DNA from 3 places in the Halalkalibacter lacteus genome. Region 3 is predicted to be linked to each of the others. Evidence: riboswitches for the same ligand, from Rfam matches in the RefSeq annotation. Region 3 holds a riboswitch; each other region holds the start of a gene.

Region 1 (4,605 bases), on a different contig from region 3:
TCGAAGCATTGATTTTAGAAATGAATTTAATTAAGAAGCATGATCCTAAATACAATGTCATGCTAAAAGATGATAAATCATATCCTTATCTTAAAATTACGAACGAAGAGCACCCGAGACTTATTACGACACGACAAGTAAAGAAAGATGGTGGCAAGTATTTTGGACCTTATCCGAATGCAGGGGCTGCAAATGAGACGAAGAAGCTTCTTGATCGTCTTTACCCATTAAGGAAATGTCGAACACTTCCAGATAAAGTTTGTCTTTATTACCACATTGGTCAGTGTTTAGCACCGTGTGTGGCAGAAGTTACTAAAGAGCAGAACCGAGTGATGGTTCAAGATATTACGAAATTTCTTCGGTCTGGCCATGATGAAATCAAAGGGCAGTTAACTGAGAAAATGATGAAAGCTGCTGAAGAAATGGACTTTGAGCGTGCGAAAGAAATTCGTGATACTCTTCAACATATGGATACAGTCATTGAAAAGCAAAAGATGATGGTTGGTGATCTCGTTGATCGGGATGTATTTGGTTTTTCGTACGATAAGGGCTGGATGTGTGTCCAAGTGTTCTTTATTCGCCAAGGAAAACTGATTGAACGAGATGTTTCGATTTTTCCTTTTTATAAAGATGCCTCTGAAGATTTGATGACGTTTATTGGCCAATTTTATTTAAAAAAGGAACATATTAAACCAGCCGAAATCTTACTACCAGATGAAGTGGACCTTGGTTTGATGGAACAGTTATTAGAAGTAAAAGCGCATCATCCGAAACGAGGAAAGAAAAAGGAGCTACTTGATCTTGCCAATCAAAATGCTGCGATTGCCTTAAAAGATAAATTCTCTTTAATTGAACGTGATGAACAAAGAACGGTTAAAGCAGTTGAACGTTTAGGGGAAGCGATGAGCATTGCCACTCCTTATCGAATCGAAGCGTTTGATAATTCAAATATACAAGGAACAGACCCGGTCTCAGCAATGGTTTCGTTTGTAGATGGAAAACCGAGTCGAAAAGATTATCGCAAATACAAAATAAAATCGGTAGAAGGGCCAGATGATTATGGATCAATGCGTGAGGTAATTCGTAGACGCTATGTTCGCCTTTTAAAGGAATCCTTACCTTTACCAGATCTGATCGTCATTGATGGAGGGAAAGGTCAAATAGCAGTTACCCAAGAAGTGATCGCTGATGAACTTGGCCTATCGATTCCAGTTTGTGGACTAGCAAAAGATGAAAAACATAGAACATCACAGTTGTTGATGGGAGACCCACCTACTATCGTTCCACTTAGACGGGATAGTCACGAGTTTTATTTATTGCAACGAATTCAAGATGAAGTACACAGGTTTGCGATTACATTTCATCGTCAAACTCGTTCGAAGACATTTTTTAAATCAGCGCTCGATGATATTCCTGGTGTTGGAGAGAAACGAAAACGTCAACTTTTAAAGCATTTTGGATCAGTGAAAAAAATGAAGGAAGCAACAGTTGAAGATCTAAGACAGCTTGCGATTCCAGAAAAAGTAGCAGAGGCGATTGTTGAGACGTTAACAGAAAAAAAGGAATAGTCTCAACAAAAAGGAGAAAGTCGTCCCTTTATCATAAAGAGTGCGAACATGTTGCAATGGCTCCACACGTCGTGCGCCTTTTGAGAAGAGCACTCAAAAGGCTTAAAAGATAACGACGGCTCCGCACATCGCTTCGATTTATAAACAAAAAGGGAAAGGTCGTCCCTTTTTGTTTATAAATCTCTCTTGCGTGATTTTAATTCCTTTGCTAGAATGTAAATCAATTGAATATGCCACACTTCAAATGAAGTGATTGGTAGAGGAGCGAAAACCAATAGTACGCTTTCTGATGGTAATGAGAACCGTTGAAGAGAGTTGAAAGGGGAATTCGCCGAAGTGCAAGAATAGTCTCATCCTTCTTGTGCTGGACCTATGTTGAAAAAGCATAGGGCTGTCACATACCTACACCCAATTGGTATGTGGAGAACTATCTCACGAGAGAAAAAGGGAGCAGTGTGGTACCGGACTGGTATGACTAGCAACAGTGAGGGGTTTTCCTTATTGTTGCTTTTTTGCATTCCATTATCCCTGTGAGGAATAAGGAGAGGACGCGGAAAATGGCAAGGATAGTACAGAAATATGGAGGAACATCAGTAGGGTCAGTAGAGAGAATCAAGCATGTTGCATCAAGAGTAGAACGGTCTGTTAAAGAGGGCCATGAGCTTATCGTTGTTGTATCTGCTATGGGGAAATCAACAGATGAACTCGTTTCGTTAGCAAATCAAATTACCGACGCACCAAGCAAGCGAGAAATGGATATGCTTCTTACAACAGGAGAACAAGTCACGATCTCATTACTAACCATGGCTCTTCATGAGTGTGGAATTGAAGCTGTATCGCTTACAGGATGGCAAGCAGGTATGGAAACAGAAGCAAGTCATGGCAATGCGAGAATTTCGGCTATTAAAAATGAACGATTGGAAGCAGAGCTTGCAAAAGGAAAAGTAGTTATCGTAGCAGGCTTTCAAGGGTTAAGTGAACAGGGTGAAATTACGACGCTTGGACGTGGAGGCTCTGATACAACAGCAGTCGCTATAGCAGCTTCACTAAAAGCAAGTCGTTGTGATATTTATACCGATGTAACAGGTGTGTATACAACGGATCCACGTTATGTGAAAAAAGCAAGGAAACTTCATTCCATTTCCTATGATGAAATGTTAGAAATGGCCAATTTGGGGGCAGGAGTTTTGCACCCACGTGCAGTCGAATTTGCAAAAAATTATGATGTTCCCCTAATGGTCGCATCAAGCATGGAAGACGTGGAAGGTACATTAATCGAGGAGGAAGTTTCAATGGAACAAAATTTAGTCGTACGTGGGATTGCATTTGAAAATGACGTTATAAAAGTGACAGTCAAAGGACTGCCCAACCGTATTGATACACTATCAAAATTATTTACGACGTTGTCAGAAAATCATGTGAATGTCGATATTATTATCCAGAATCAATATGATGAAGAGCATGTAAATATCTCTTTCTCAATTACGCAAAGCTCGTTAAAAGAGACTCTAGCTGTTTTGGGAAAAGCGCAAGAGGATTTACAGTTTGCTGATGTTTCTTTCGAGGAAGAACTTGCGAAGCTATCGATTATTGGTTCAGGAATGGTATCCAATCCTGGCGTTGCTGCAAAAATGTTTGATGTGCTTGCAAAGAATGATATATTCGTGAAGATGGTTAGTACATCGGAGATAAAAGTTTCTGTAGTCGTTCTAGGAGCAGATATGACTCTTGCCGTAGAGATGTTACATGAGCAGTTTCAATTAGCAGAAGAAGTACAAGTGGCTGTTACGGTTTAATCTGTGTGAAAGTGACAGGATCCGAATAAGTTAGTGCAATAGTGATGACTTGAGCTTTTTTGAAGGTCATAGAATTGTGAGTTAGTTTTAGGCGGCAGACCCTTGTAGAGAATAGACGAAAGGTTGTTTTTTGACCTTTCGTCTATTCTTTATTTAATAGTGTCTTTTTTATCTGTTTCGATTTTGATTAGGATCAAGCCATTTTTTTCGGTATAAGTCGCGCCGGAGATACAATTATTCCATGTCTCAACTTGCTGAGCTAGAAACCCGGCTTCTAATTGGTAACAACGTTGATCCGATTTGTTCATCCATTCACCGGTTAGTTCAAAAAGCTGTTCTTGTTTTTTTTCTTTTATTCTTGCGAGTGTTCCCCAATTCGCTTCTTCAAAAAAGGTGATCATCTCTTCAACTGTTGGAACGGGGTATTTACGCGCAAGAGACTTTCCAATCCAATATAAAATTGTATCATGGTCTTTTCCTAGTAAGTCTCTAAGCACATCGTTCCGAATTAAATCATACCCAAATCGATTTGTTTCTACTTCCATGTGGTTATGCACCTCTTCCATACTCTTGTAACCAATTACTTGGTCGAGTGTAAAACAATGTAAAGTTATGTAGCCAATGTGATTATGGCATAAGTTCAAAACAGTACTATTGATTTTTAAAAAGCCCGAGTGCGGTCTTTCTTATTGAAAATATAGCTACTACTTTTGATCATAAACGATGTCGTAATCACGTACAAGCATAATTCACGATAAGGAGAAACGGTGTCTTAAGGTTGAGAAGGGAAAATAGATATGAGTAGTAGAAAAATCACTCGAGTATGGATTAATTAGGACCAAGTAATTCGTTAGCTTGCGCTTGTAGCCTTGCTGTTTCTTAAATGGTATACTTAAGCGCGAAATGAACATGGAGGTACGTATTAATGAAATCAGGACTGAATCAATTCCTTTCTCCATTTAGGGTCATTATTATCGCCTATATTATTGCAATGTTTGTCTTTAGCATTTTGTTATATTTGCCAATTTCTCATTTACCAGGGGTCGATATTTCGTTTGCAGAAGCATTATTTACTTCTGTTAGTGCGGTAAGTGTCACGGGATTAACTGTTGTGAACGTTCCCGAAACATACAGTTACATAGGGATTATCTTTCTTGCATTGGCTATTCAACTTGGTGGAATTGGAATTATGACAATGGGGACCTTTGTATGGATGCTATTTGGTCGAAAAATTAACCTTT
Region 2 (4,605 bases), on a different contig from region 3:
CTCCCACATTATTCATGTTATTTTGTTATTATTCTTGCTAGCTTACTTTTTGGAAGCAGTCATTCACTTTCACACACAAAAAAGCATGCTTTTACAGCATGCGAGTTAGGTGATACGCTCCACACATCTCTTCCCTTCATTTCTTTACTTCTTTTTATTCACTATTTCCCTTGTTCTTTCTTCGTCTTGCTGCATCATTTGTGCAATTTCAGTTAATGTTTCATCTGCTTCCTTTGATTGTTGATATTCAATGACGTGAGCTACTCTATTTCCAAGTATCATAAACCCCAAAAACAATAAAAAAAACAATGACAACGCTATACTTATTATAAAAGTAAACATTGAATATACCACCGTCCTTTGTACCATCTTACGGTGGAAATTTGGAGTTAATGCATACTTTTTCCTGCTTGCTTCATACTAGAGGAAACGTTTGTATATCGGAGGTTGATGTACTTTGCAAAAAAGGAAGTTAGTGATAATAATCGGGACAAGTTTCATGCTCGCAAGTTGCGGAGCTGACTCTGAAGCAGAAATTGTAAATGATATTGAAGCACAACAAACAGAAACTGAATACCATTATTATCCAAAAGCAGCGAGTATAAGAGATCAAAACAAAGAAAGTGTCCCTAAATACACCGCACTTGAGTCCTACGGTGATGAAGCGGGTCACTATATTAGTGAAACAGCTACAATATTAGAAAAAATGGCACCTTTATTTGAACAGAGTACCGTTCACACGACTGATGTGCAGGCTGTACTTACACAGGTAGAAGAACTGAGAGAAAAAAGTTCAATGTTCATTGATTTAAATAGACCTGAACTTTTTGACGGGTTACACCATGTACATTTATCAACACTTATCGAAGTCGATGCTTTAGAGAGAGTTTTGCTTGATATGAAAGAACCAATCCATCCTCTTCAAGTAACGAATGCTCGTGTCTATTATGAAAATGCCGTTATGTCCCACAAGCTAATGGAACGTGAATACCTATCTATAACGGAGGAATTAGGAATCCATTAATTCAATATTATTAGATAAAAAAGAACAGGGTTTTCTTTCCCCCCTGTTCTACCTTCTTCCATGCGCTCCATCATCTAGTAAATCAGCTAGATCCCCCACAGTTCCACCGATGGAATCAAATGGTTTATCAATTCCAACATGGTGTTCTATTGCATTCATTCGATTAATCATTTTCCGATTGGTCGTAATATATATGTTCGAAAGTTCTGTTACCTGTTCAACCTCTTGCTCAACCGAACGACGGAGTTTCACACGGTCTTGCTCATTTGATTCTAAACCGATGACAATTCGATTCCCATCAGTCATTACATGAGCGTCACGAACATTTTCTAATGCTTCAACACGAGCTTCAATTTTTCTTGTTAAATCTGTCGTTGCCTGCAGGTGCCTATTACTTTGTATTGTTGTTTTCTCATTCAATTGTGTATCTGTACTGTGAGGATATTTATCACGAATTATCCCAGGGCGGTTGTTTAAGATTCTCGGGCCTTGCTTGTTTATTCCTTCATGATCCATACTTAAGTTACGTTTCCCTGTTGTGTATGCTCCCTCATGTGTTAAGTGTGGAGCTGGATCCGTTAATCCTTTTGGAGCATCATCTGGAACCATCATATCAGAAAGCGGCCCCTCTAAATTACGAGCATGAGTTACGCCATACCCACTAAACCCTTCGTTCCGATTTGGATTTGCTCCCATCTCTTCCTTTTGAGGTAACGTGCAACCTGTTAAAAAGATTATTCCAATAAGCAGGTAGCTGACATATTTCATTGAAATCCCTCCTATCCCTATTGTGCGAAAGACTTCGTATTTTCAACCTGAAAAAATATAGAAATTCTTCATTTCCCACTGCAAATCTTGTCGGTTTTTTTCTGTTTTTCACTAATTATGACTACTTTAGAAGAAACACTTTTCAACATTTTTCTTTTGGTTATAATAATTTTTAAATAGACATTTTTTAGTCCACGCATTAGTGATAGCTCCAGGTTCAACTTCTAAGTTGTCTGTTTCTGTTTAAAATAGTAGAGGTGGAGTGGAAATAAATGTATGTAGAAATAGAGCAAAAGCGATTACAAATGTTGATTCTTGCCAAGAAGTATGGAATGACTGCAAAAGTTACCATTCAATGTAGTCAAGAACTGGACAAGCTTCTAAACTTAATACAAAGAAATTCTTAATAAACCATTGCATTCATTAAGAACATTTGGTAAGGTAAACACAAATTACGTTATATCTTACTTCATACTTTGAAGTGAGGGTAGAGGTGCAAATATCATTAGTATGTTAGTGAAGGAGAATGAGCTCCAATGAAGCTAACTGAAAGGGGTATTTGCCGAAGCTAATAACACTCATTATTTATTAGCTGGGACTGTTCTAAATAAGGACAGTACTGTCATATAGCAATCTTGCTATATGGAGGGCTATCTCACACATTGAATTGGTTTTGCTAAAATCGCTTAACCTAACAACAATGAGTAGAGGCCTCATTGTTGTTTTTTTGTGCCTCCCAGTAGCCCATCTAACCCATACGTACATGGAAAATTTTATGAATCGAGGGTGAATTGGATGAATTTTGGACGAATTGTAACTGCAATGGTCACACCATTTAATCAACATGGACAACTGGATGTTGCAGCAACAAAGGAACTTGTACAACATCTTATTGCAAATGGAACCGATGCTTTAGTAGTAGCTGGAACGACTGGTGAATCACCTACTCTTTCTACAGAAGAGAAACTCCTTCTTTTTAAAACTGTTGTGGAATCTGTAAATGGACAAATTCCTGTTATTGCTGGAACTGGATCAAATAATACAAATGCATCCATTGAACTTACAAAGCAAGTAGAAGAAATTGGTGTAGATGCGATTATGCTTGTTGTCCCTTATTACAACAAACCATCTCAAGAAGGAATGTACGCTCATTTTAGTGCCATTGCTAAAGCAACGAAATTGCCAGTTATGCTTTATAACATTCCTGGACGCAGTGCCGTTAATATGAGTGTTGAAACAACTTTACGCTTAGCTCAACTCTCAAATATTGTAGCGACGAAAGAAGCAAGTGGTGACTTAGATGCAATGGCAACGATTATTGAACATGCACCTGAAGGGTTCTCCCTTTATAGTGGTGACGACAGTTTAACATTGCCTATTTTAGCAATTGGAGGAACAGGTGTTGTGTCTGTTGCTTCTCATATTGTTGGAAATGAAATGCAACAAATGGTGCGAAATTACCAATCAGGACAAGTGACCGCTGCTGCTATGCAACATCGTCAACTTGTCCCGGTTATGAAATCATTATTTATGGCCCCAAATCCTACAGCTGTTAAAGCTGCGTTAGAAATGAAAGGAATCAAAGTTGGATCGGTTCGCTTACCTCTTGTCCCATTGACTGCAGAGCAACAACAAGAGCTCCAAACCGTTGTACATCCAACGATGAATTTCTTTGTAAGTTAAGATGTGGTTATACTTTCTTACCTTTTTTAAAAGCATGTAGCCAAGGGCTACATGCTTTTTTCATGAATAGTATCGTAAACTGTTCTATGTTTACTAATTGATTTTTTTAAATATCCTGTACCAAAAAATTGTCTTTCATATATACCCGTATCTGAGTATCTTATTTACCTTGTTCATTAATTAAAAGGCTCTTATAAAGGGAAAGAAAAAGAAGTGTCTCAATAAGCCATTTTTTAACCTTTGAGACACTTACAGTTAAGAGGTTTGCTCATCTGTTAAGATGGAAAGAGTTGGTTTTTCATACAAATTACGTGGGAAATTTGTTAATAGCTCCACACCCGTATTTGTGATTTGAATGGTTTCGGTAATTTCAACACCGTAATCGTTATACCAAATTCCTGGCATCAAATGGAAAGTCATATTTGGTTCTAAGATGGTTTCATCCCCTGGGCGAAAACTAACTGTATGTTCGCCCCAATCTGGTGGAAAACTTAACCCTACTGAATAGCCAAGTCTAGAGCTCTTTCTGTGACCATACTTACCTATTGTTTTACTCCAAACCCGTTCCACTTCTTCAGCTCCAATACCCGGTTGAATGAAATCAAGCGTCGCTTCGATCCCTTCCTCAACCACTTTCGAAAGCTCTTTCACCTCATTCGGAGCTGTTCCAATCGACATCGTTCTAGCCATAGGGGCATGATAACGCTTATAAGCGCCTGCTATTTCAATTGTTAAAAAATCACCCTTTACATAGGCCCTTTCTGTCCACGTGAGATGTGGACAAGAAGTATTTTCATTCGTTGGCATCATAGGGACGATTGATGGATAGTCACCACCAAATTCTTTTGTACCTTGAATTTGAGCATGATAAATAGCTGCCGCAACATCACATTCTCTTACACCCACTTGAACTCGGTCATACGCTGCCGTCATCGCATTCTCAACAATTTTTCCAGCTCTTTTCATATACTTTATTTCCTGTTTTGATTTGATTAAGCGAATCATATTGATCAGACTCGATGTGTCTTTAAACGTTGCATTTGGTAATCCATGTTTTAATCGCTCATAGCATAATGCAGTAAAATAATGAACATCCATTTCTACACCAATAATCCTTGTACTTTGCCCGA
Region 3 (4,605 bases):
TACAGTATAAATGAATTTGTGACTATAAGGTATCACGTAACGTGAGAATCCATCCTTCACCAAAAAATAACGCCCTCTTAGTAATTTGCGGAGCGATTTCCTCTTTCTCGAAGATCTTTTCAAGGTCGGTTATATCACCTTTTTCCTTTCGTATAACTAGGAGTGTTTCAAGTAGCGTAGGTTCTTGTCACATTTTTCATAAACATTGAGTACGATGAATTAATATAGAATGTTTTTTAGGGATGAGTGGTCAAAGGAGGAAAAAGGAGGTGTGAATGATGGCTCGTTATCGAACAAAACCCATCGTGATCGAAGCTGTAAAAATTACAAGAACGATTACGATCGAGACTGCAGAAGGATCAATGGTTGGCCATCCTGGCGACTATCTAATTACAGATAAGAATGGGGAGCAGTATCCATGTTCAGCAGAGAAATTTGTGAAAACGTATGAGCGCGTGAAAGATGGCTCAGATGTGACAGCTTTCCTAAAGAGATCCTTACGAAAACTGAAACGAAAATCGAAAGAGATTTTTGTAAAAACATAGATTTCAGATAAGTAGAGACTGCCAACTTTATTAATTCCTAAAGTATTCAGCGTTCTCTTCCTTAGATTTTAGGAAGTATATTCTAAGGAGGTTTTTCTTTTTTTACGTTAATTCTATTTCTTAACAGGCACATACCCTGTTTTCTCCTTCTTTCGATCTCTATTAGTTTAAGTTTCCTCTTACTCGATCATAAACATTTAATTAATTTTGATAGATTTTTCTACTACTAATGCAAAAAGGATCAACCTCCAACGAATGAAGGCGACCCTATTATTCATTATGTTTTTTCACCATACATTTTCTTTAATACAACCACTGTTGCAAAAAGAAGACCAAATGCCACTGCTAAGCTTAATAAAACACTTGTTGTCATTCCGAGTACTAGATAGGAGATCATCGTAATTCCAGCTGCTACTAATGCATATGGCAACTGTGTCACGACGTGATCGATGTGATGACTTCCTGCTCCAGTAGAGGAAAGAATCGTCGTATCTGAAATCGGAGAACAGTGATCTCCAAAAATGGAACCAGCAAGAACGGCCGCCATCATCGGCAACATCATCGTAATATCAATCACCGCAGCCATTTCACCGGCAATCGGAAGCAACAATCCAAACGTCCCCCAAGATGTTCCCGTTGAAAATGCGGCAAAACCCGCAATCACAAATAAAATAACTGGTAAAAACATTGAATGAAGATTCGCCTTTTCGACAAGTGACGCTAAATACGTTCCTGTCCCAAGATCACCGATTATGGAAATAAGCGTCCAAGCAAAGAATAAAATATAAATAGCTGGAAGCATTGACTTCATTCCAACTAGAAGTGAAGTGCCTAGTCCTGTACCTGATTTAGGCTTACGCACATTTAACATAAGGGCAATCACTAAACCAAAAATTCCACCGTACACAAGAGCCGCTGCTACATCCGTATTTTCAAAGATCGTTAATAGCGTTGCTTCGCCTTCCGTCCCTTGAATTCCAGTTGTAATCATAAAAAAGACTGTCCCAACAATTAACGCAACAATCGGCCATACTAAGTCGCCAACTTTTCCTTTTTTACTCGCTTGAATCTCTTCTTGCGAACCAGGAATAGCACCTAAACCGGGGTTGAACAATTCGCCTGTTTTCATCGCGCGCTGTTCGTGAGCTTTCATCGGTCCAAAATCAAGGTTGAACCATACAACAGCTACTACAAGACCAATCGCAACAAGTGCGTAAATATTCATCGGAACCATTAACATGAACGCTTGTAACGCTTCATACTGCGTTACCGAATGCGTTGCAAAAATTCCAGCAATAATGGCAATAATGTAGGCACCCCAACTTGAAATCGGAGCAATGACACACATTGGCGCAGCTGTAGAATCAACCAAATATGCTAATTTTGCACGTGAAATGCGGTGACGATCCGTTAAAGGTCGACTAACATTTCCAACTGTTAAACTATTAAAGTAGTCATCAATAAAAATGATCAGCCCTAATACAACTGTTAAGATTTGAGCACCTACACGCGTTTTCACTCTTTTCATGGCCCATTCACCAAATGCACAGCTTCCACCAGAACGCGTAATGAGCGCCGCCATCATTCCTAATAACAAGAGGAAGAGAATGATAAAGAATTCCCACGTATTAATGGCAAACCCCTCATCTATGATCGCCCAAGTTACCGTTTGAAATGTCACAGTCTCTACTTCATAATCGAAAATGATCCCCATAACAATTCCATAAATATTGGCTGCCGCAGAAAGCGGATTAAAATTGTGTAACATCAACGCTCCAATAATAGCCCCTGTCCCAAGTGATACTAAGACACGTCTTGTAACAATAACCATGACAAGAGCTAAAATCGGAGGCACTAAAGAAAAAATAGATGATTCCATATAAAGACCTCCTAAAAATGTCTGGCACTTCATTTATTAACGACTTCATGAGCGTGCGCTCACTTTGGTAAACTGTGCTTACTTCTACATAGCTTCAAACAGAAAAAACGACAATGGTTAACCCACTGTCGCCGTGAATGCCGAGTGAATCCCCTTTATCATGATAGTCCTCCACAACTTGATCGCTTCAAGCTATGACAGCCCTGCATTTATTTAATGCAGCTCCAGCAGAAATAGCCTGACCACTACTTCCACTTCGGCAACATCCCCTTTTTCTTTTCCTCAACGTTGTCATCCTCAGAAAAGGTACTGATGGCAGTCGCGCCTCTACCTCATCGTAAATGAGGCACTTCTATTTAATTACCAATTATGGATAGTATCATGTTTTGATATGAAAGACAATGTTAATTTCCACCACTAGTACCCAAGTCTAGACCACTCCCGTTAGAGGATTTTTTTAATTCAGCAGGTAAAATCATTCCGCCTCCACCATCTGAGTAGTATTCAGGTACTTTTCCTTGGATATTGACAAAACCAACAGGAATCGTTGTTTTTACGGCTTCGGTGTTTGTTGCAAACGGAATAACGATTTTCACATCAACAATCACATCAAAATTAAATGAGATCGTCGTATTATTGATTCCGGTATTTTTCGTTTCAGCATTAAGATCGGTTTTCACATCACCAATCGCTGAGAAGCGAACCGGAATTTGTGGTCCCAATTGGGCAAGTAAGGCATTGTTTGTCGCTTGACCGAGAGGAATGCTATAAATGATACCACCTTCAGTAGTAAGACTTTCATTGTTACCTTCTGAATCAAATGTAACATCGAAGGCTTCTCCTTGTTCTATCGCTTTCAAGTGGCGTTGAACGCGGTTTGTTGCTTCAGATAATATTTTGTTATAAATTTGTGTATTAAATTGGATCAACTGTATATCATCATTCGCATTTTTTTCGATAATAAATAGATCTTCCTGATTAAGATCACTCGCAATTTTTTTCGATACGGCATCATTAATTGCCTTTGTTGCAATGACTCTCGTCTCTGTTGTAGCGATAGACATCAAAGTTGGCCGAATCCCCTTCTCAATTATCCACAACCCTTGTACTGTCAACACAACAAAAATAAGAAAAGATAAAAGCAGCACATAACGAAATGGTAGCGGACCTTTCCGAGTTTGGGGTCTATGTCTTCTTGGTGCTCTCATGCTGAAAAACCCCCTTCACCACATTTCTATGCAGGAAGGGAGACAGTTTGACCAAAAAATTTATACAAGGCTAACACTTTTTTCGTTCATACGTTCGGAATTCATGCGGGTAGCGGTTTTTCTCATCCACTTTCCCCATTTCCACTGAGGCAATTTCCCACTGTTCTTCTTCTATCTTTGGAAAATACGTATCCCCATCAAATGTCTCATCTATATATGTAACATAAAGACGATCAACATAATCCCAAAACAATCGGAACACTTCTGTTCCACCAATGACAAAGCACTCCTTTTCCTGCTTTGCCATTTGCAAAACATCCTCAATGTCGTGTACAACTTCACAGCCCTCCGCTTCATAACCTTCACTTCTTGTAAGCACCACATTTTTCCGTTTCGGCAAAGGTCGACCAATTGACTCGTACGTTTTTCTTCCCATCACAATCGTGTGTCCCGTTGTAACCCTTTTAAAATAAGCGAGATCCGCTGGCAGATGCCAGGGCAGTTGATTTTCTTTCCCGATCAGACGATTGCGATCCATTGCAACAACAAAAGAAATCATGGAACCGCCTCCTTTCCTTTTGACTTTTGTTCTATAGTACCATATATTGTTGGCTGGACAATAAATTTACGTTTTCCGGCGGACATAGAAACCTGACCTGCTCCATCAAAATATCATCAAAATAAAATCCCGAAAACTGGTATATTTTTTACTTTTAAGTGAATTTCATCTTGTAACTAGTTGACAATGAGGTAATAATATTTTATAATCAACAATGTAAACGCTTACATTATTAACTTATTAGATCCAAAGGGAGTGACGTTATGTCTTTTGTAACCCCATCTCAGATCGATAAAGAACTGATTATCGATACCCTTTTAGAAAATCAGTTGTTCAAGATGCCTGACGGCCGCCAACTATATGAAGCAACAGAAGAAGAACTAAGACTATTAATTTGTTCTGAAATTGATAACC

The links. Region 3 has a riboswitch for lysine ahead of SAZ04_RS13070 (Na+/H+ antiporter NhaC family protein). Riboswitches for the same ligand answer to the same signal wherever they lie in the genome.
Region 1: it holds a riboswitch for lysine, as region 3 does, so the genes downstream of both, SAZ04_RS01020 (aspartate kinase) here and SAZ04_RS13070 (Na+/H+ antiporter NhaC family protein) in region 3, are expected to answer to the same signal.
Region 2: it holds a riboswitch for lysine, as region 3 does, so the genes downstream of both, dapA (4-hydroxy-tetrahydrodipicolinate synthase) here and SAZ04_RS13070 (Na+/H+ antiporter NhaC family protein) in region 3, are expected to answer to the same signal.

What each region holds. Positions count from the first base shown of each region.
Region 1 is NZ_JAWRVL010000001.1:210,207-214,811, reverse strand. Features, by position in the region: gene uvrC (excinuclease ABC subunit UvrC) at 1-1,568, shown strand, start outside; lysine riboswitch at 1,818-2,006, shown strand; gene SAZ04_RS01020 (aspartate kinase) at 2,126-3,364, shown strand; gene SAZ04_RS01015 (YslB family protein) at 3,514-3,909, opposite strand; gene SAZ04_RS01010 (TrkH family potassium uptake protein) at 4,290-4,605, shown strand, end outside.
Region 2 is NZ_JAWRVL010000007.1:45,070-49,674, forward strand. Features, by position in the region: gene SAZ04_RS06930 (hypothetical protein) at 145-282, opposite strand; gene SAZ04_RS06935 (hypothetical protein) at 458-1,024, shown strand; gene SAZ04_RS06940 (YhcN/YlaJ family sporulation lipoprotein) at 1,073-1,792, opposite strand; gene SAZ04_RS06945 (aspartyl-phosphate phosphatase Spo0E family protein) at 2,065-2,199, shown strand; lysine riboswitch at 2,273-2,453, shown strand; gene dapA (4-hydroxy-tetrahydrodipicolinate synthase) at 2,588-3,475, shown strand; gene SAZ04_RS06955 (M24 family metallopeptidase) at 3,731-4,605, opposite strand, start outside.
Region 3 is NZ_JAWRVL010000016.1:58,062-62,666, forward strand. Features, by position in the region: gene SAZ04_RS13065 (hypothetical protein) at 276-545, shown strand; gene SAZ04_RS13070 (Na+/H+ antiporter NhaC family protein) at 823-2,424, opposite strand; lysine riboswitch at 2,581-2,762, opposite strand; gene yunB (sporulation protein YunB) at 2,829-3,632, opposite strand; gene SAZ04_RS13080 (dihydrofolate reductase) at 3,703-4,191, opposite strand; gene fbpA (Fur-regulated basic protein FbpA) at 4,455-4,605, shown strand, end outside.